Regions from separate parts of the Chryseobacterium sp. CBTAP 102 genome, predicted to be linked through region 1. Evidence: riboswitches for the same ligand, from Rfam matches in the RefSeq annotation. Region 1 holds a riboswitch; each other region holds the start of a gene.

Region 1 (7,523 bases):
GAGTGCATGGCTTCTCTTACGGTATCATTTCCACGGAAAGAGAAGGAGACGTTGCTCACTCCTCCACTTACGGATGCATAAGGAAGATTTTGTCTTACCCAGCGTGTCGCTTCAATAAAGTCGATGGCATTTCTTCTGTGCTCATCCATTCCTGTTGCTACCGGAAAGATATTTAAGTCGAAAATGATATCTTCTGCCGGAAAACCAATCTGGTTCACCAAAATATCATAGGAACGTTTTGAAATTTCAATTCTTCGTTCAAAACTGTCAGCCTGCCCTACCTCATCAAATGCCATAACAATGACTGCTGCTCCATATCTTTTAATAGCTTTGGCATGTTTTATAAATTCTTCCTCGCCTTCTTTTAAGCTGATAGAATTCACGACACATTTTCCCTGAGCTACCTGAAGACCAGCTTCCAGGATTTCCCATTTGGAAGAGTCTACCATGATTGGGATTCTTGCGATATCCGGTTCGGAGGCAATTAAGTTCAGGAATTTGATCATGGAAGCTTTTCCATCAATCAAACCATCATCAAAATTGACATCCAGAATCTGGGCACCTCCTTCTACCTGATGGCGGGCAATATCTAATGCTTCAGAGAATTTCTCCTCTTTAATGAGTCTTAAAAATTTTTTGGAACCGGCAACATTGGTCCTTTCACCAACGTTGATAAAATTACTTTCCGGGGTTATGATAAGAGGCTCAAGGCCTGATAATCTTAAATACTTCATTTTATTCTTCTAAAATATAGTAGGCGTTATTGGCATTCTGCCTCAATAAATCCCTGTGCTTGCTTAAAAGCTGCAGTCACTGAAAATTTCCCGTATGCTAAATAATATTCTTTAGCAAATTCCCAGCTTTCCTTGGTGAATACTGATCTACCAGGTCAGCAATCGCTTTGATGTGCTCCGGAGTTGTTCCGCAGCATCCTCCGATAATGTTGATCAGTCCTTTTTCCACATATTCTTTGATCTGCCTTGCCATATCTTCGGGAGTTTCATCATATTTTCCGAAGGCATTCGGTAAACCGGCATTCGGGTATGCTGAGACATAGAATTCTGAATTATGAGCCAGTGTTTCAAGATAAGGAGTCAGCTGATCTGCTCCCAACGCGCAGTTGAAACCTACACTTAATAAATTCAGGTGGGAAACCGAAATCAGGAAAGCTTCTGCCGTCTGCCCACTTAATGTTCTTCCGGATGCATCCGTAATCGTTCCTGAAACCATGATTGGAATTTTTATTCCTCTTTCGTCCTGTAATTCATCAATCGCAAATAAGGCAGCTTTTGCATTCAGGGTATCAAAGATGGTTTCTACCAGAAGGATATCTGAACCTCCGTCCAGCAAAGCTTCACACTGCTGTTTGTATGCCACTCTCAGTTCTTCAAAAGTGATGGCTCTGTATCCTGGATCATTAACGTCAGGGCTTAAACTAGCTGTTCTGTTTGTTGGTCCTATAGATCCGGCTACGAATCTCGGTTTGTCCGGATTTTTCGCGGTATACTCATCACAGGCTTTTCTGGCAATTTTTGCTGACTCATAGTTCAGTTCATATACCAGTTCTTCCATATGATAATCTGCCATTGCAATGGTAGTTCCTGAAAAGGTATTGGTTTCAATGATGTCTGCTCCTGCTTCCAGGTATTTTTTGTGAACTTCTTCAATCGCCTGAGGCTGCGTCAGAGAAAGCAGGTCATTATTTCCTTTTACAGGATGTTCCCAGTCTTTAAAACGCTCCCCGCGATAGTCTTCTTCTTCAAATTTGTATCTCTGAAGCATGGTTCCCATGGCACCGTCAAGAATCAAAATTCTTTCGGATAGCGCTTTATATAATCGTTCTGAATTTTTCATTTTCTATCAATTTGTAATAGTTTATAAATCCGCTGACCAGTTTTTTGCATAAGAGGATTTGTTTATTGATGATTTCAAAATCTTCTTTAGAAATATAATGCCGGTCTGAAGCAAAATGGAATTGAGTTTCCAGTTTACAGAGAGATTTTCCAGCAATATGCAGAAACTGTAAAGTATCTTCAGAAGCCTCTCTTCTACTTCCTTCCGTTATATTCAACGAAACTGAAGTTGCCATTCTTCTTATTGGAACCGTTAAAGCCAATAGCTCTTTTCTAGGAAAATTTGCAGTAAGGGCATAAGTTAAATGCACCAACTTTCTTCCTTCTCTCCAAATTGCTAATTCTGTGTAATCTCTATTCATTGAGTTCTTATAAACTGTTAACAATTAACTAATCTAAAGCCTGCTTCAAATCTGCAATGACATCCTCCACATTTTCCAGCCCTACTGAGCAACGAACCAACCCTGCAGTAATCCCTACTTCATTTCTTTCTTCGTCAGAAAGCTTGGAGTGCGTAGTGGATGCCGGATGCGTAACGATCGTTCTTGTATCACCTAAGTTGGCAGACAGCGAACACATTTGTATCTTATCTAAAAAGTTTCTTCCGCCTTCTATTCCTCCTTTTATTTCAAATGCTACAATGTTTCCTCCCAGCTTCATCTGCTTTTTGGCTACTTCATAATTTGGATGGGATTTCAGGAATGGATATTTTACTAATTCCACATTAGGATGGCTTTCTAAAAATTCGGCCACCTTCAAAGCATTTTCACAGTGTTTTTCTACACGGATTGCCAATGTTTCTAAACTTTTGGATAATACCCACGCATTAAAAGGAGATAATGCAGGTCCTGTATTTCTTGCGAAAAGATAAATTTCTCTGATCAGGTCTTCTTTTCCTACAGCTATTCCTCCTAAAACTCTTCCCTGCCCGTCAATCAGTTTCGTAGCTGAGTGTACCACAATATCTGCACCGTATTTGATTGGTTGCTGAAGATAAGGTGTTGCAAAACAGTTATCTACAATAAAAATAAGATTATGCTTTTTAGCGATCTGTCCGAAAAACTCAAGATCCAGAATTTCAATAGCCGGATTGGTAGGTGTTTCAAGATATAAGATCTTTGTATTGGGCTTAATGTATTGTTCAACATTTTCCGCATCTCCAGCTTTGAAATAAGAGGTTTCAATATTCCATTTCGGGAAATACTTGGTAAACAAAGTATGCGTAGACCCGAATACAGACTGACAGCTTACAATATGATCTCCGGCATTCAGCAATGCGGCAAATGTAGAATAGATGGCAGCCATCCCCGTTGCAAAGGCATATCCTGCTTCTGCGCCTTCCATTTTAGCAATTTTATCTGTAAACTCTGTTACGTTGGGATTAGAGAAACGGCTGTATAGGTTTTTAGGTTTTTCTTCAGCAAAGCTGGCTCTCATATCTTCCGCATCCTGAAATATAAAACTGGAAGTAAGATATAATGGTGTAGAATGCTCATCAAACTGAGATCTTTCCGTCTGGGTTCTTATTGCTGATGTTTCAAAATTTTCCATATAGTTTTAATTAATTTACCAATATAGCAGTCTGACAATGTACCAATTAAAATCTTCGCTTTGCTCAGAATAACGACACCAATTATTGGTAAACTGATACATTATTAGATTGTTACATTAAATATTATTTTGTTTCACTTACTCTTAAAATATCCCCGAATACACCTCTTGCCGTTACCTGTGCTCCGGCTCCGGCTCCCATGATAACAATTGGATTTTCTCCGTAACTTTCTGTATAAATTTCAAAGATTGAATCTGAACCTTTTAACTGACCTAAAGCGGAAGTTGCAGGAACTGAAATCAGTTTCACATCCAACTCGCCTTTATCTGTCTGCAGATCACCGTGCAGATCACCTACATATCTCAATACGTGTCCAGGTTCCTGATTTTCTTTTATCTTCTGGTATTCATCATCCAGTTCTTCCAGTCTTGAAAGGAATTCTGATTTTGAAACCTCCAATAAGCTTTCCGGAACCAGATTTTGGATATTGATATCTCCGAATTCATTGATTAAGTCTAATTCTCTCGCAAGAATCAATAGTTTTCTGGCTACATCATTTCCTGATAAGTCTTCTCTTGGATCCGGTTCTGTGTATCCTTTTTCAAGAGCTTCGTTGATGATGGTTGAAAATTTATCATCTCTTAAAGAAAAATTATTAAAAACATAGCTCAATGTTCCTGAGAATACGCCTTTAATTCTTGTAATATTCTCTCCTGAAAGGTGTAATAATTTGATGGTGTCAATTAACGGAAGACCTGCACCAACATTGGTTTCATACAGATAACGTCTGTTGTTTTTGCTCAACGTATATCTTAGTTTTCTGTATTCCTCAATGGGAAGCGTATTAAAAATTTTGTTGGAAGAAACGAGATCAAATCCGTTTTCTGCCAAAGCATGATAGTTTTTAACAAAATCTTTGCTGGCTGTGTTATCTACAACGATCAGGTTTTCCAGTTGATTTTCGTTCGAGAAATTAATCAGTTCTTCTACGTTCGATGGATGTTCTGCGGTTAAAACCTCATCTTTCCAATTGGCATCAAATCCTTTTTTGTTGAAGGCAATTTTCTTAGAGTTGGCTACTGCGACTACTTTAAGATCAATTTTTTTACGTTTTTTAATTTCTTCTGCTGATTCAAGCACTTGTTCTATCAGGGTTTTTCCTACGTTTCCGTGACCAATGATAGCCAGATGAACTGTCTTTGGCTTTTTGAAAATTTCAGATTCTATGATATTTTTTGTTTTTTCATCCTGTGAAGAAGTCACTACGATATTGACTCTGTTTTCTCCTGCCACCTGATTTAAAAGCAATGGGAAAACATTGTTTCTTGCCAGTTCTGCAAAGACCTTATTAAAATCTTCTGCTACAAAACCAATCACAGAAACATTATTGATACTATAGATCTGGGAAACTTTTCCTGATTTTCTTTCTTCTTCAAATTCATCAATAAGACAGGCTACTGCTTTTTCTGCATCATTGGCGTGAACCAGAATAGAAATTCCGTTTTCTACGGCCTGCTGAGAAATTACACCTACACTGATGCGCGCTAAAGTAAGCGCTTTAAAAATACGTCCGTCAATCCCGATTTCTCCCAGGAAATCTTCTCCTTCAAATTTGACGATTGATCTGTTCTTCAAAAATTTTATTTCGTTAGCATTTTTCATTACTTCTGTAAAATGTTTTTAATGATATTATTTAATTGTTTATATTCCATTAGGAAGGCATCATGCCCGTGTATAGATTGGATCTCGTGATAAGAAACATCCTTATTTTTCTCTATTAAGTTTTCAAAACACATCCGGATTTCAGAAGCCGGGAAGAATAAGTCTGTATCTACGGAGATCATGTGCATTCGTGCCTGTATGTTCTCCAGTGCTTCTTCAGCAACGTTTATATTCATTAAGAGATGATTCATCAGCTTGTATGCTTTTAAACTAAACCTTTCGTTCAGTGCATTACCATGATAAACCAACCAGTCTTCTGATTCCAGGCGTTGTTTTTCCTGATTATATTGGTTTTGAAATCTGTCATTGAGTGACTGTGGAGTTCTGTAACACAGCATGGCATGAATTCTCGCTTTCTGTAATGGTTCTTCTTTATCATTCAATAAAAATTTCTGAACCAGACACTGCGCATGAAGCCAGTCGTGTGTTCTGTAATCACAGGCTATGGGAATAAATATTTCTGCGAGATCCGGCTGCTTGGCAAGCATTTCCCAGGCAATCCCTCCTCCCAGAGAGCCTCCGATAATGGCATATAAATTTTTGATATGTAAAGCTTCAAGTCCTTTCAGAAATATTGCGGCGATATCTGAAGGGGTGAAGTCTTCATAGTCTTCAATTAAAAAATCGTCATATCCGTTTCCGGGTATATTGAAACACAGAACAGTGTATTGATCAGTATCAACAATCTGGTTTTCTCCTACCAGCTGTTTCCACCAGCCTTTATCTCCGGATACATTTGAGTTTCCGGTAAGGGCGTGGTTGATTAAAATGACAGGGGCTGTAAACAGATCTTTCCCAAAAAGCTGATAGCTTAACGGGATATGGTATTCCTTTTGGGAATTTGTTTGATACGAAAGATTAATATAGTTTAGTTCTGTTTTCAATTCTATTAAATTTTAATACAATTGAAAATGCCACAGGAAATGGCTGAAAAGAACTTCAGTAAGTTATCTGTCCAAAATACTTTGGTAGAACGTAGCACCTTCTTTGCTTGCACAAAGGGTTGCTAAGGTTTCATAGGGTCTAATCCCTCAACCTTTCTTGATAACATTTTCAATATTTGAATGAACGAATGATGCAAAGGTAGTTCTTTTCTTTTAATTTCAAAAAAAAATTATTTTAATATTTAAAAAAGCCCTTAAACACAAGCATTTCAAGACTATATTAATAATTATTCAGATGAAAAAAATTGGAATTACTTGTCAAAAAAACTAACTTCGTGTGGAAAAATGATGAGATATGACCGCCGAAAAAGATAGATTACAAGATATCAAATGGAAAAACTGGGGACCTTATGTAAGTAACCGGCAGTGGGGAAATGTACGCGAAGATTATAGCCCGAACGGGAATGCCTGGAACTTTACCAATCATAATAATGCCGAAAGCTATGCCTACCGCTGGGGTGAAGAAGGCATTGCCGGTATTTCTGACGTAAAGCAGCTTTTGTGTTTTGCTCTTTCGTTCTGGAACAAGAAGGACAAAATGGTAAAAGAACGGTTCTTCGGATTGAGCAATCCTCAGGGGAACCATGGGGAAGACATCAAAGAAATCTTTTATTATCTGGATAATACGCCTACTCACAGCTATATGAAAATGGTGTATAAATATCCAATTAATGAATTTCCTTACGATGAGCTTGTTGCAGAAAACGGAAGACGCAGCAAAAAGCAACCGGAATATGAGATTTTCGATACCGGAATTTTCGATAATGATGAATATTTTGATATTTTCATTGAATACTGTAAAGCCGATCACAATGATATTCTTGCCAGAATAACAGTATGCAACCGAAGTCAGCATGAAGCTCCTATTCTGGTAGCTCCGACTGTATGGTTCAGAAACAACTGGAAATGGGGATACAATACGTATAAGGGAGAAATCAATGCATCTCCCGACGGAAGTATTAACATTGGACATGACAGCATTTCGATCAAGAAATTCTATTCCAGGAATTTAAACGCAGAAAGTGTATTTTGTGATAATGAAACCAATACGTCTAAACTTTACGGAGCTCCTGCTCCTGAAAATATGTATTTCAAAGACGGAATCAATAATTTCATTACTGATAAAACGAATACAGTAAATCCCGAAAAGCGGGGAACAAAAGCCTCTTTTCTGATTGATGAGCTTATCGGAGCCGGAGAATCAAAAGTTTTTGAATTCAGATTATGCCCTGAAGAGACCGATGAGCCTTTTGAAAACTTTGATGCCATTTTCAATACGCGGCAGGCTGAAGCTGAGGAATTTTATAAAGAAATTCAGAATGACACCGTAAACGAAGATGAAAGAAATGTACAGCGACAGGCTTTTGCCGGACTTCTCTGGAATAAACAGTTCTATCATTATAATATAGGAAAATGGCTGAAAGGTGATCCCAACTTTGAAGCACCAAGAAA
Region 2 (7,523 bases), on a different contig from region 1:
AGCTTATTTCTGAGCAGGAAGGTGTAGAAGTTATCTATAGCGAGCCTAAAGGAAACGGACCTTTCCTTCACGATCACGGACATCATCATTAATTGATTGTCATTGCTTTTTCACCTGAATTCTGAAAAAGTAATATCAAAGCAAAACAACATATATAAACCGCTTAAGCAATTAAGCGGTTTTTCTATTTATTATTTCTCAGACTTTCCGGAGATATTCGAATTTGTTTTTGAAGGGCCGCGTAAAGTTTTTTTTCTTCTGTAAATGAAATATTTGATGTACAGCGATGAAAATACTCGTTATGAAGAAAAATTTATACTATATTCGATAAAAAATAATAAATGAAAAAGTTTTATTCTGTTGTTTTTCTGCTGATTACATTGAGTGTTTTCGGGCAGATCAATTATACGATTTCTCCCAATCCATTCAATGAATCTGATGCTGTTACGCTTACGGTTCCGGGAGATCAGATTGACGAATCTGCATGGGGAGTTTCCAATAATGCCATTTACATCTGGACATGGTCGTTTGATACCAATTATCAGAATAGTCAGGATTGTCCTACCAATGGAAGCTGGAACAATTCCAATGACCTGAATAAGCTGAATTATAATGCGGTAACAGACAGTTATTCACTTACTTTTACTCCCACAGCTTTCTTTGGAAGAACAGGGATCGGAAGGTTTGGTTTTTTATTAAAAGATAAGACGGGATCACACCAGACTTTACCTGATATTTTTGTAAACGTAGGTACTTTAAGCTTAACGCTTACAAATCCATTAGTGAACAGCCTCACTTCAGTTCCTGTAGGAAATTCCATTACTATTACTGCTACAACCAGTACCAATGCAACATTTCAGTTAAAAGCAAACGGAACTGTTATCAATTCTACAACAACTCCTTCACAATCTTATTCTTACAGTTATACAGTTACTCAGGATGCCAGTATGGAACTTGTGGCAACACAGGGAACCAATTCCAAGGCTGCGGCATTCATTGTGCAGGTTCCAAGAAATGTAGTGTCCCAGTCAATACCAAACTGGATAAGGCAGGGAATTAATTATGATCCGGCAGATCCTACCAGGGTGGGATTGGCTTTATATGCTCCGGGGAAAAGTTTTGTACATGTTATAGGAAGTTTCAATAACTGGACGGTGAATGATACATATCTGATGAATAAAGATACCACAAATCCTGATCTGTACTGGATTGAGCTCAATGGAATTACCCCTCAGCAGCTCAATACTTTCCAATACAGAACCAATGATTTAAGAAAAGTAGCAGACCCCTATTCGCCGCAAATCTTATCTTCCTATGATGATCCATGGATTTCGGCTTCTACCTATCCAAACTTGCCTGCATTTCCTGCCGGACAGGGCTTTGAAGTGTCAACATTTAAAACAGGTCAGACCGCTTATAACTGGCAGGTTACCAATTTTCAAAGACCTGCGAAACAGGATCTTGTAGTCTATGAATTACTATTGAGAGACTTTACACAGGAAAAGAACTGGCAGTCATTGATCGATAAAATTGCTTATTTAAAAAACTTAAAAATTAATGCCATAGAATTAATGCCCATCATGGAATTTGATGGAAATCTTTCATGGGGATACAATACTTCCTTCCATTATGCATTGGACAAAGCGTATGGAACTCCCGAAAAATTCAAAGAATTTGTAGATCTATGCCATCAGAACGGAATTGCAGTCATTCTGGATGTAGCATTTAATCACGCTACAGGACGTTCTCCTCTGGTAAGACTCTGGAATGTAGATCCGGATGGCGATGGCTATGGAGATGTTGCGGCCAACAATCCTTACTTCAATCAGGTTCCGAAACATTCATACAACGTATTTAATGATTTTAACCATACAAGCCTTTCAACGCAATATTACGTTGAGAGATGTCTTGAGCAATGGCTGACTGAATATCACATAGACGGATTCCGCTGGGATTTGACAAAAGGATTTACACAAAGCTGTTCCGAAAATGATGAAGCCTGTACCAATGCCTATCAGCAGGACAGAGTGGATATTATGAAGCATTACGCAGACAGGCAATGGGCTATTGATCCCAACTCTTATATGATCTTTGAACATTTGGGAACAGATGCGGAAGAACAGCAATGGGCCAACTACAGAATAGCAGAAGGAAAAGGTGTTATGCTTTGGAATAAGCAGACAGATCCTTACAATCAGAATACGATGGGATATAAGGAAAACAGCAACTACGACCGTATGAATCACAGTCTTCACGGCTTCACCAATATGAGTGCTGTAGGTTATGGAGAAAGCCATGATGAAGAGAGACTGATGTTTAAAAATCTTGCCTATGGTGCTATAAACGGAAGTTACAATGTGAAAGACCTGAATACCGCTCTTGAAAGAATGAAAACCTTCGGGGCAACTTTCTTTACTATTCCAGGTCCGAAAATGATCTGGCAGTTTGGAGAATTAGGATATGAATTCAGCATCAACAGATGTGCAAACGGTACCATAGACAACGGATGCAGAACCGATGAAAAACCTGTGGCATTCACTTTAGGATATGATACCAATGCGAACAGAAAGGCTGTTTATGATACATGGGCTAAAATCATCAATATCAGAAATACCTATCCGGTTTTTAAATCTAAAACCTACAGTATAGAATCCAATAACCTTACGAATGATCCTAATGGTCTCATTACAAGAATTTATGTATATGATGCAGCTATTACAACAGGAATAAAGAATGTTGTTGTATTGGCTAATTATACTACTTCCGCACAGAATGTCGTGCCTTATTTTCCTTACACAGGTCAATGGCAGAATCTGATGGACAACAGTATTTCAAATGTAGCCTCCACAACAGCTCCAATCACTTTACAACCTGGAGAATTCAGAATCTTTGGAAATTATGCGGGCGCTTTGTCAACTGTAGATACCAATGCAGTCAACAAGCTATCCCTTCAGATTGCAGATAATCCGGTTCGGAACGGAATCGCTAAACTCATTTTCAGTAAAGCAAAAAACGGAGAGATTTCAATTTTTGATATGACGGGTAAAAAACTGGATACTTACAAACTGGATAAAGAGAATGGAGCTTATAATATGAAGGTTAATTATCCGGCAGGAACGTATCTTGTACAGCTGAAATCAGATACAGGAATAGCCATTCAAAAGATGATGATTCAATAAGCTAAAACATAGAATAATAATAAAGGCAAATTTGCAGATCAGCAGATTTGCCTTTTTTTGTAAGTTCAGAAAAATAGTCTACTTTTGCAGTAGATTTATCAAGAAAGGTGGAGGGATTTGGCCCGGTGAAACCTTAGCAACCTGCACGGTTCCAGAGTGTAAAGGTGCTAATTCCAACCCTTTGGGGGAGATAAGTGAAGTCAATACTCTATATGAATTCCATTTCTTGAAGTCTTGTGTATCTGCGGAAAGATCCGTCAGGTCCGTATTATTAATTGGCAGGAATAACATGAAAAAATTAATCACAGCTGTACTATTGCTTGGAGCAATTCTCGTAGCTGCTCAGGAAAGTGAGGAAAAAGGAAAACAGATCGAAGATATCATCATCGTCGGAAACCGAAATGTTAAAAGAACAAAGCTGGAAACGCCGGTTCCTGTAGATGTTATCAATATCGACAAGATCCAGAGAAGTTCTCCGCAAATGACCGCCCAGGATCTCCTGAATTATGTGATCCCTTCATTTAATGCAGTGAGACAGTCTGCTTCTGATGGTACCGAACATATTGACCCTGTTACTTTAAGAGGGATGGGTCCTGATCAGGTTTTAGTATTGCTTAACGGAAAAAGAAGACATACTACTTCTTTGGTGAATTATCAGAATACCGTCGGAAATGGCTCTGTAGGAACAGATTTGAGCGCTATTCCGGTTATTGCTATTGACCGGATTGAAGTCCTGAGAGACGGAGCCGCCGCACAATATGGCTCTGATGCTATTGCGGGAGTCATCAATATTATTCTTAAGAAAAATGCAGGAGCTTCGGCAAGTCTTACCTACGGATTAACCGGAAGAAATGATGGAGATACTTACCAGGCAGGAGTTAACTATGGAACCTCATTAGGAAAGAAAGAAGGTTATATTAATCTTTCCCTGCAATTAAGCCACAGAGGAAAAACCACAAGAACGCAAAATCACGATCTGGATATTTTCGGAGATAATTTCGCTTATGAATTTGCAGGTGACTCTGAAGCCGTAAAAGCTGCCAGGGCTGCGGATGATGCAGAAATTGAAAAAAGAGGATTAACGCGTGACGATTTTAATTTTCAGATCGGAGATGCCCAGATCAGGCAGGGACAGCTTTTTTTCAATTCAGAATATCCTTTTAATGATAATTTTAAACTCTATTCTTTCGGAGGTTTCAGTATTAAAGAAGGAGAAGGGTTTGGTTTCAGAAGACTTCCCAGTGAAAAGTCTAATGTGGTTTCATCCATTTACCCGAATGGGTTTCAGGCAATTCTTGGATCTCAGGTATATGATATTTCTTATGCTGTAGGAGCAAAATATAATATGAATGACTGGCTATTCGATGTAAGTAATACATTCGGGAGCAATACCTTCAATTATAATGTAAGCCATACCAATAATGCTTCCCTGGGAGCAAAATCACCAACAGGTTTTTATGGCGGAGCACACAGCTTCCTTCAGAATACGGTGAATCTTGATGTTTCCAAGAATATAAACCGTTTTAATATTGCTTTCGGGGGTGAATTCAGGTTTGAGCAATACCAGATCAAAGCGGGTGATGAAGGTTCTTATACCCAATATGACGTCAATGGAAACGTTGCCACTGAAGGATCTACAGTGTTGGGAGCAGGCGGATCTCAATCCTTTATCGGATTTTCTCCCAATAATGCCTTGAAGAAAGACAGACATTCCACCGCAGTATATGCAGATATTTCTTATGATTTAGATAAAAAACTCAATATTGACGCCGCTGCCAGGTTTGAAAATTATTCGGATTTCGGAAATACCTTGAATGGAAAACTTGCGCTACGATATGAGTTTGTAAAAAATTATGCAATAAGGGCAGCGGTAGGAACAGGCTTCAGAGCGCCTTCCCTTCAGCAGCAGTATTTCAATAATTCCTATGCGGATATTTCTAATTCCGGTTCAAAGATTGTGACCAAAGGAATATTCAGCAACGATAGCGAAGCCGCTAAAATTCTGGGATTTGATAAACTCAAACAGGAAACTTCTGTCAATGCAAGTGCAGGATTGACATTAAAACCATTAAAAGGACTGTTTATTACAATAGATGGTTATTTCATTAAAGTAAAGGACAGAATTGTGATCACCAGCAATATTACAGATCCAAGATTAGATCAGTTTAAGGTAGAAAGCGGACGTTTTTTTGCCAATGCTATAGACACAGAAACAAAAGGAGTAGATATGGTGGTATCCTATGACTGGATTCTTGGGAATGGAAAATTAAATATGAATCTTGCCGGAAACTATACGGAAACAAAAATTACAGACTTTCATTTTCCTGAAAACTTAGGAACACCTCAGGATCAGTTTTTTGGCCCGGATCAGGTCAATATCATTGAAACTCTGTCTCCAAAAACAAAAGCTTCATTAGGATTAAATTATGGAATCGGGAAATTCAGTTTTCTCGTAAGAAATACCTATTTTGGTAAAGTAATAAGAGATGGTTATCCTTTTGGAGACGTGCAGGAGTTTTCTCCAAAAGTTGTAACAGACATCAGCGTTGGGTATGATATCAACAAAAATATCAATTTTACCGTAGGTGCCAACAATGTATTTGATGTCTTCCCGGACCGTCAGATTTATAAAAATTCATATTATGGAGTATTCAAATATGCGCCGGTGCAGATGGGAACTTTGGGGAATTATTTCTTCGGAAGGCTTAATTTTAACTTTTAATCATTAAATGAGTACTGCCTCACATCAGATTGGCTGGAAAACAGCCGCAGCCATTGTCGTTTCCAATATGATCGGAACCGGAATTTTTACCACCCTGGGATTTCAGCTTTCTGATATTACCAATACCTACAGCATTTTCCTGCTGTGGAGTATCGGAGGAGTACTCGCTTTGTTCGGGGCTTTTTGTTACGCAGAACTGGGTTCCCATTTTAAAGGAAACGGAGGCGATTTTATTTATCTCAAAGAAACCTATCATCCCATATTCGGATATCTCATAAGCTGGATTTCACTCATCATAGGATTTTCCTCTCCCGTAGCGCTGGCAGCTTTGGCTATGTCAAAATATCTTTCGGTATTTGATTATAGCTTCGGAAACGGTTTTGCGATAGCTGTGATCTTTCTGGTTGCGGCCGCACTTTCATTTAGCTTGAAAACATCCAGCAGGTTTCATAACTTTTTTACCTTCATTAAGATAGCTTTTATTATTGTACTGGTTATTCTTGGAGTAGGGATTTCAAATTCACCACAGATGGGCAATAGTCTTAATTTCAGTGACAGCTGGCAGAATGAGATTATGCTTCCTGCCTTTGCGACTTCCCTGGTATTTGTGACCTATTCCTACACTGGCTGGAATTCCGCATCCTATATCGCCGGAGAAATAAAAGATGTTCAGAAAAACCTCCCCAAATCACTCATCATAGGAACTGTTTTTGTGACGGTAAGCTATATTCTGGTGAATTATATTATGCTGAAACACGCACCTGTCAATCAGCTGGCAGGAAAAGAAGATGTGATGGGAGAAGCAGCGGTCAATATGCTGGGGCCGGCTTTCGGAAAGATTGTCAATATTTTTATTGCCCTGCAGCTGGTGGCAACCATAAGCGGATACTTGTGGGTAGGCTCAAGATTAACACAGGCTTTTGCAAAATATACCTACATCTGGAAACCCTTATCTGCAGGAAACGAAAAAGGAATTCCGGTAAAAGCTGTTTTTACCCATGCCGTGATTGCAGCCATCATTATTTTAACGGGAAGCTTTAAAGAAATTTTTGTGTATACTGCTTTTATTTTACAGCTTTTCGCAAGTCTTGCAATCTCAACGGTTTTCTTCCTGAAGAAAAAAGACAGGAAAATCTTTAAATCTAATGCTTTTCATATTTTTCCGGCTGTTTTTCTGTTATTCAGTATGTATATCCTTTATTTTACATTCATTCATAATCCTAAAGAAAGCCTGATAGGATTAGGAATTATTGCAGTAGGAATTATTTTATATGTAATAGACAGAAGACTCTCCAAAAGATCTTAGAGTCTGAATTCAATATCATACACCATTTTATAATTAAGTTTTTCGCCTATCCCTTTTATTGATAATAGCTTCGACAGGCTCAGTCTGACAATGCTCAAAAATTTGGGTTGGTATTCGGCTTGTCACCCTGAGCCTCTGGAAGGGTTTTCAATAAGAAAGCCTTTGTTAATCATTAATCTCTAGTATTGATTAAAAGGATAAGTCAGAAAGTTTTTTTTACTGTTTGCCCTTTTACCCCTAATGCTCAAAAATTTATGATGATTCGGAATTTTAATTTTGAATTAATAATCCTTATCTTTGCACCCACAAAATTTCT
Region 3 (7,523 bases), 150 kb from region 1:
ATGCGGATCTTAAGAAAACAGAGGTTACCCAGCCTTCAATATTTATACATTCAGTAGCAGCATTAAAAGCCGTAAATGGTCTTGGTGCTGAAATGGTTGCAGGACACTCTTTAGGAGAGTTTTCAGCTTTGGTTGCCAACGGAGTCTTATCCTTTGATGACGGTTTGAAATTAGTTTCTGAAAGAGCAAAGGCTATGCAGGAAGCTTGCAATGCCAATCCAAGTTCTATGGCAGCTATCTTAGGTTTAGAAGATGCTAAGGTTGAAGAAATCTGTGCACAGATCAACGGAATTGTTGTTCCTGCCAACTATAACTGTCCGGGACAATTGGTAATTTCCGGAGAAACACCCGCAGTAGAAGAAGCTTGCGCAAAACTGAAAGAAGCAGGAGCTAAAAGAGCATTGCTATTACCAGTAAACGGAGCTTTCCATTCACCATTGATGCAGCCTGCACAGGAAAGACTGGCCGCAGCTATCGAAAAAACAAAATTCAGAAAAGCAACCATTCCTGTATACCAGAATATCACGACAACAGCGGTAACAAATCCTGATGAGATCAAACAAAACCTGATCGCTCAGCTTACCGGTCCTGTAAAATGGACACAATCTGTTCAGAATATGATTAAAGACGGTGCATCAAACTTCGTAGAAGTAGGACCAGGAAAAACCCTTCAGGGATTAATCAAAAAAATTGACGGATCTGTAGAAGCAACTTCTGCAATCTAATAAAAAATATGAACGCGATATTTTCACCGGGAAAGCTTATGCTTACTTCAGAATATTTCGCAATAGATGGAGCTCTTGTCTTAGCGGTACCTACCAGGCTGGGACAAGAGTTTTTCTTTGAAGAAAAAGAAGATGGAAACTCTCTTATTCTTTGGGAAGCTTATCATCAGAATACATTATGGTTAAAAGCTGTCATAGATTATAAAAACTGGCAGATTCTGGAAACCAATATTCCATCAAGTGCTGAATTCATTACCAAAACACTACAAAATGTTCAGCAGCTTTCTAGCAGTAAATTCAAAGCAGACCTTACTTATCATTTAAAAACCAATCTTCAGTTTCCGGCGGATTATGGGCTTGGTAGCAGTTCCACCCTGATGAACAATCTGGCAGAATGGGCAGAGGTTGATCCTTTTTATCTTAATACTATCAGCTTAGGTGGCAGTGGATACGATATCGCTGTAGCTAAAGAAAAATCTGCAGTTCTGTTCCAGAGTAAACCTGAGATAAAATATGAGAAGGTAGATTTCAGTCCATCCTTTAAAAATGAACTGATTTTTATCCATTTAAATCAGAAGCAGGATAGTAGAGAGGGAATCAACTTATACAAGTCCAAAAAGAAGTCTCCGGAATTGGTGAATGAATTTTCAGATCTCACAAAAAAAATATTGTTATGCAATGAATTGGAAAAATTTTCCGAATTAATGATGATTCATGAGCATAAAATTGCAAATTTTCTTGAAATTCTCACAGTTAAAGAAAAATTATTCTCAGATTGCCCTTTATTTGTCAAAAGTTTAGGTGCATGGGGTGGAGATTTTGTAATGAGTGCCAAATTTGGGGACTATAAGAACTATTTTTGGGAGAAAGGTTTTTCCACTGTTTTAGAATGGGAAAATATAATTAGCTTATAATCAAGCAATTACAATCCTTTTTTTTTATTTGTCATTCTGACTTATATCAGTATATTTAAACCACCTTTAACAAATAATTAATATTATTTTTGTTGAAGTCAATAAAGAAATAGAAAATATAAGTAAAATGAAAAACACTAAAATCATCCAGGATTTAGAGAAATTAGGGATTAAAGGAAACTATGAAGTAGTGTATAATCCTTCTTATGAAGAATTATATCAGGCTGAAGTTTCTCCTGAAAATCAGGGGTTTGAGCAAGCTGAGCTTACGGAATCTGGCGCAGTATCGGTAAAAACAGGAATTTTCACAGGTCGTTCACCTAAAGACAGATATATTGTTCAGGATGATGTTACAAGAGATACAATTTTCTGGGATGGTAAAGTAAACCTACCTACAACAGCAGAAATTTTCGGGTCTTGTAAAGAACTAGTGCTGAACCAGCTTGCTGAATCTAAAAAGATTTATGTAGTAGATACATTCTGCGGAACGAATGCAGATACGAGACTTAAAGTAAGATTTATCGTTGAAGTAGCATGGCAGGCGCATTTTGTTACTAATATGTTCATTCGTCCTTCTCACTACGAACTTGAAAACTACGGTGAGCCGGATTTCACCGTAATCAACGGATCAAAAACAACAAACCCGAACTGGGAAGCTCAGGGATTAAACTCTGAAAACTTCATTATGTTCAACCTTACTGAAAAACTACAGATCATTGGAGGTACCTGGTACGGAGGTGAAATGAAAAAAGGAATGTTTGCCATGATGAACTATTACCTTCCGTTAAAAGGTATGGCTTCCATGCATTGTTCTGCGAACGTTGGAGAGAAAGGTGATGTTGCTTTATTCTTTGGTCTTTCTGGAACAGGTAAAACTACTTTATCAGCTGATCCTAAAAGATACCTTATCGGTGACGATGAGCACGGATGGGATAACAACGGAGTATTCAACTATGAGGGAGGATGCTATGCTAAAGTGATTGACTTATCTGAAGAAAAAGAACCGGATATCTTCGCTGCCATCAAAAGAGATGCACTTCTTGAAAACGTTGTTATTAACAATGGAGTAGCAGATTATACAGACGGTTCAATCACTGAGAACACAAGAGTTTCTTATCCAATATATCATATCAACAAAATTGTATTGCCTTCTAAAGCAGGTCATGCCAAGAAGATTGTATACCTTTCAGCAGATGCATTCGGAGTACTTCCTCCGGTTTCTATCCTGAATGAAGATCAGGCTCAGTACCACTTCCTTTGCGGGTATACATCAAAATTAGCCGGAACGGAAAGAGGTATTACAGAACCTGAACCGTCTTTCTCCCCTGCATTTGGGGAAGCATTCCTTACATTACACCCAACAATGTATTCTAAAACATTGATCGGTAAAATGCAGGAACACGGTGCAAAAGCTTATTTGGTAAATACAGGCTGGAACGGTACAGGAAAGAGAATTTCGCTTAAAGATACCAGAGCAATCATTGACGCAATCATTGATGGATCTATTGATAATGCTCCTAAAGCTCAGGTTCCAATTATGAATCTTGAAATTCCTACTGAATTACCAAACGTTTCTGCAGGTATTTTAGATCCTAGAGATACCTATGAAAATGCTTCGGTATGGGAAGAAAAAGCAAAAGATCTTGCTTCAAGATATATCAAGAATTTTGAACAGTACTGTGATACTGAAGAAGGTAAGAAGTTAGTAGCTTCAGGACCTCAATTACAGGAACAAACTATTTAATAGTTAACCATAAACGTACAAAAGCCTCATCAATGATGAGGCTTTTGTATTTTATTTCTCAAAATTTAATAGATTTTTGCAGCAGTGCAACTACTGACATATGTTTTTTTTCTATAATTATCTGTGAAAATCTGTGCCATCTGCGGGAAAATAAACGACTGAATTATTTCAGACTTAATAAAGCCAATCTATACCCATCCATTCCAAAGCCAGATAAAACGGCATCCGTATTAGCGGCTGTTACAGATTTCTGTCGGAATTCTTCTCTTTTGTAGATATTGCTGATGTGAACTTCTACTTTCGGCTTGCGGATATTCTTCAAACAATCAGCAATTGCATAAGAATAGTGGGTGAAAGCTCCCGGGTTAATTACCACCGCATCAAAATCATCCTCCTGAAGCCTGTTGATAAGCTCACCTTCAATATTAGACTGGTAATATTGTAATTCATAAGCCTGAAACTCGGATCTTAAATTTTCCAAATAACTTTCCATAGAAACATTTCCATAGATTTCCGGTTCTCTTGTGCCTAACAGATTGAGGTTAGGGCCATTGATGATCAAAACTTTCATAGCATAAAATTAAAAAGTTTTTTCAATAAATCACACAAAAATTAAGGTATACTGAATTTTCATGCTATTGAATTATTGACAATGATATTTGTCATGTTTGAATAAATGATAAGGTCTGCAACTTCTTATTGTAGTGGGTTTTATTAAAAATTTATGTTAATTATTAAAAAATTATCATGAAAAATAAACAAGTCTACTTGTTTTGTAGACTAAAAGTTTTTAGCTTTGCAATCATATTTCGATCGGCTTATAAAGAAAGATAGAGGGAACTGACCCTGTGAAATCTTAACAACCTGCCTCGTGGGGCAAGGTGTTACATTCAGCCTTTTAAGGAAAAATAAGCATTTGGTTTATCGTATTTATCGATGCCCTTTGCTGACTTTTCTGCAAAGGGTAAAATTTTAATATATGATAAATAAAATTGATTATGATTAGCAAAAATTTATTCAATTCTAAAGCATGGATACCTCCGGTTGCTGCTTTTTTTCTGGGAATAACCAGCATCAATGCACAGAATTCCAGGCCGAAAAAAGATAGCCTTCATGAAAAGGAACTTGATGAGGTAGTAGTGGTAGCGTACGGAAAAGCAAAAAGAAACAGCTATACCGGTTCTGTAGCTACAATTTCCAGCGATAAAATCAATAACAGACCAGTTACGAATATTACCAAAGCACTGGAAGGACAGGTTGCCGGAATTCAAACTACCAGTGCATCGGGACAGCCCGGCGCAGTTTCTACCATCCGTATCAGGGGAATTGGCTCAATCAGTGCTTCCAGTGATCCTTTATACGTAGTGGACGGGATTCCTTTTGACGGAAACCTGAACTCCATTAGCCCAAGCGATATTGAATCTATAAGTGTTTTGAAAGACGCTACAGCAAGTGCTTTGTATGGTTCAAGAGGAGCAAACGGGATTATTATCATCACTACAAAATCAGGGAAAAAAGGAGAAGCCAGAGTTAATTTTAATATCAGTCAGGGATTCTCAGGAAGAGCTGTCAAAGATTATGAACAGGTAAACACAGATCAATACTTTCAATTATATTGGGAAGCGTTAAGAAACGGATATCAGTCTGGCAAAGTTTCTTCTCAGCAGGCTGCACAAATGGCAACTGATAATCTTGTTTCGACCCTTGGAATTAATCCATATGGCACTGCTTATCCAAAACCGGTAGGAACAGATGGGAAATTATTACCTGGTGCATCGCCGCTTTGGAATGATGACTGGAGAGATATTTTACAGAGAGTAGCTTCAAGAAATCAGGTGGATCTTGATATCAGCGGAGGAAGTGATAAAAGCAATTACTTCTTTTCACTGGGGTATCTGGATGATAAAGGGATGGCGATTGAATCAGGCTATAAAAGATACAATACCCGATTGAAGATCAATTCCGAAGTGAAAAAATGGCTTAATGTTGGAGTAAACCTGAATTATACAAACAGTGTTCAGCAGGCGCCTACTTCTTCGGATTCCAAGGCGAGTAACATCATCAACGCTGCAAGATTTATTCCTTCATTCTATCCTTATTATGAAAGAAATGCAGATGGTACTTATATTTTGGATGCTGATGGAAACCCGGTTTATGATTTTGGAAAATACAGGCCTACGAATGCGCTTCAGAATCAGAATGCCGCTGCAACACTGCCTTTAGACAAAAACGAAAACAAAGAAGATAACTTCTCCGGAAAAGGATTCATGGAATTCACTTTCTTGCCGGAGTTGAAATTCAAGACCAGCTTCTCTGTGGATTTAGTGAATTATAACGGACATTATTACTCAAATCCATTATTGGGGCAAGGTGCTGAAATAGGAGGTTCGGTAACGAAAACCAATACCAGAACACTTTCTTATACGACAAGTAATATCCTAACTTATGATAAAAAGTTTGGAAAGCACCATGTAAATGCTTTAGCAGGACACGAGTTTTATAAATACGATTATCAGACCATTTCAGGAACGAGAAGCCAGTTTTCACTTCCTTATTACTATGAACCGGATGCTGCTTCTCTGCTGGGAAGTTTCAGTGGAAACAGCAATAAATTGAGTTTATTAAGTTTCCTTGGAAAAGTAGAGTATGACTATAATAATACCTATTTCCTGTCAGCTTCAGGAAGGGCAGACAGTTCTTCGAGATTTGCGAAGGATAACAGATGGGGGAGATTCTGGTCAGTGGGAGGTTCGTGGAAAATATCCAATGAGGAATTTATTAAAAGCCTGAATGTTTTCAATCAATTGACATTGCGTGCCAGCTACGGAGGTCAGGGGAATGATAAATTACTTAGACCTAATGGGCAGCCGCTTTATTATGCGTATCAGGAGCTTTATAGATTTATAAGCCTTGGCGGAGAACCGGGAACAACCCTTGAAAAGACTTCTACCAATAATGTGAAATGGGAAACCAACCTTAATTTAAATGTAGGATTGGAATTCTCCATTCTGAATAACAGGATTAAAGGGAATATCGAATATTTTAAAAGAAAAAGCCAGGATCTTCTGTTTAATATGCCGGTTGCACCATCATTGGGAATCAGTGATTATCCTGCGAATATCGGAACCATCCAGAATACAGGATTTGAATTTTCATTATTTACAATACCTATTAAGAATGATGATTTTCAATGGAATGTAGATGTGAACCTAAGTACTTTAAACAACAAAGTAACCAAATTACCCGGAGGTTCTCTTGTGGTAGGAACTAAATTGCTGACAGTAGGAGGTTCTGTATATGATTTCTTTATTCCGGAATGGGTTGGTGTGGATCCAGGCAATGGAAAACCCTTATGGAAAACTGTTACTACCAATGCCAGCGGAAACTCAGTGGAAGGAACAACTTCGGAATATTCAAAAGCTACAAAACTATTACAAGGTTCTGCATTACCTAAGCTGACAGGTGGAATCAGTACAAGCATCACCTATAAGAATTTTGATTTTTCAGGATTGCTGACATTCAAAATCGGGGGTAAAATTTTAGATACCGATTATACTTCCATCATGCATAACGGAAGTGCGGGAGGACGTGCATGGAGTGCCGAAATGCTGAACAGGTGGACGCCTGATAATCCTTATACAGACGTTCCGGGATTGAGTACAACAACGAATAACTGGACCTCAACGTCTTCCAGATTCCTGTATTCCGGGACGTATGCAAGACTTAAAAATCTAAGCTTAGGATACACACTTCCTGAGGATTATTTTGAGAAAATAGGATTGAAAAAGTTCAGAATTTATATCCAGGCAGAAAACCTTCTGACTTTCTATAAACATAAAGGAATGGATCCTGAGCAGGCTTTGGACGGAACAACGTATTACAGATATCCTGCGATGAGAACCATCACTTTTGGTCTTCAGGCAACTCTTTAACCTTTAAAATTGAAACAATGAAAAAATTAAAATATCTATCGTTTGCTCTTATCGGATTTTTGTCGCTGGCAAGCTGTGAAAGTGAGCTGGATACCGCTCCGACTGATCAGGCCAACAGCGTAGAAGTTTTCAAAACAGCTGAAAGTGCTGAGACAGTAGTGAACGGTACCTGGGCAAAATTTAATAATGACGGAACAACCTATGCCAA

The links. A riboswitch is a leader RNA that binds a small molecule or an ion and turns the genes downstream of it on or off. The one in region 1 is predicted to bind S-adenosylmethionine.
Region 2: linked by a shared signal. The riboswitch ahead of C8D70_RS13265 (TonB-dependent receptor plug domain-containing protein) and the one ahead of C8D70_RS21300 (alpha/beta fold hydrolase) in region 1 are both predicted to bind S-adenosylmethionine.
Region 3: linked by a shared signal. The riboswitch ahead of C8D70_RS04095 (SusC/RagA family TonB-linked outer membrane protein) and the one ahead of C8D70_RS21300 (alpha/beta fold hydrolase) in region 1 are both predicted to bind S-adenosylmethionine.

The regions. Positions count from the first base shown of each region.
Region 1 covers NZ_QICX01000002.1:8,949-16,471, forward strand. Annotated here, with positions in the region: gene metH (methionine synthase) at 1-734, opposite strand, end outside; gene C8D70_RS03330 (homocysteine S-methyltransferase family protein) at 832-1,854, opposite strand; gene C8D70_RS03335 (four helix bundle protein) at 1,829-2,215, opposite strand; gene C8D70_RS03340 (O-succinylhomoserine sulfhydrylase) at 2,244-3,404, opposite strand; gene C8D70_RS21295 (ACT domain-containing protein) at 3,529-5,067, opposite strand; gene C8D70_RS21300 (alpha/beta fold hydrolase) at 5,067-6,011, opposite strand; SAM riboswitch class I at 6,072-6,178, opposite strand; gene C8D70_RS03355 (MGH1-like glycoside hydrolase domain-containing protein) at 6,367-7,523, shown strand, end outside.
Region 2 covers NZ_QICX01000009.1:10,553-18,075, forward strand. Annotated here, with positions in the region: gene C8D70_RS13255 (hypothetical protein) at 1-92, shown strand, start outside; gene C8D70_RS13260 (alpha-amylase family glycosyl hydrolase) at 342-3,179, shown strand; SAM riboswitch class I at 3,272-3,376, shown strand; gene C8D70_RS13265 (TonB-dependent receptor plug domain-containing protein) at 3,469-5,901, shown strand; gene C8D70_RS13270 (APC family permease) at 5,909-7,207, shown strand.
Region 3 covers NZ_QICX01000002.1:160,347-167,869, reverse strand. Annotated here, with positions in the region: gene fabD (ACP S-malonyltransferase) at 1-725, shown strand, start outside; gene C8D70_RS04110 (GYDIA family GHMP kinase) at 734-1,639, shown strand; gene pckA (phosphoenolpyruvate carboxykinase (ATP)) at 1,767-3,383, shown strand; gene C8D70_RS04100 (type II 3-dehydroquinate dehydratase) at 3,547-3,954, opposite strand; SAM riboswitch class I at 4,199-4,298, shown strand; gene C8D70_RS04095 (SusC/RagA family TonB-linked outer membrane protein) at 4,382-7,315, shown strand; gene C8D70_RS04090 (RagB/SusD family nutrient uptake outer membrane protein) at 7,333-7,523, shown strand, end outside.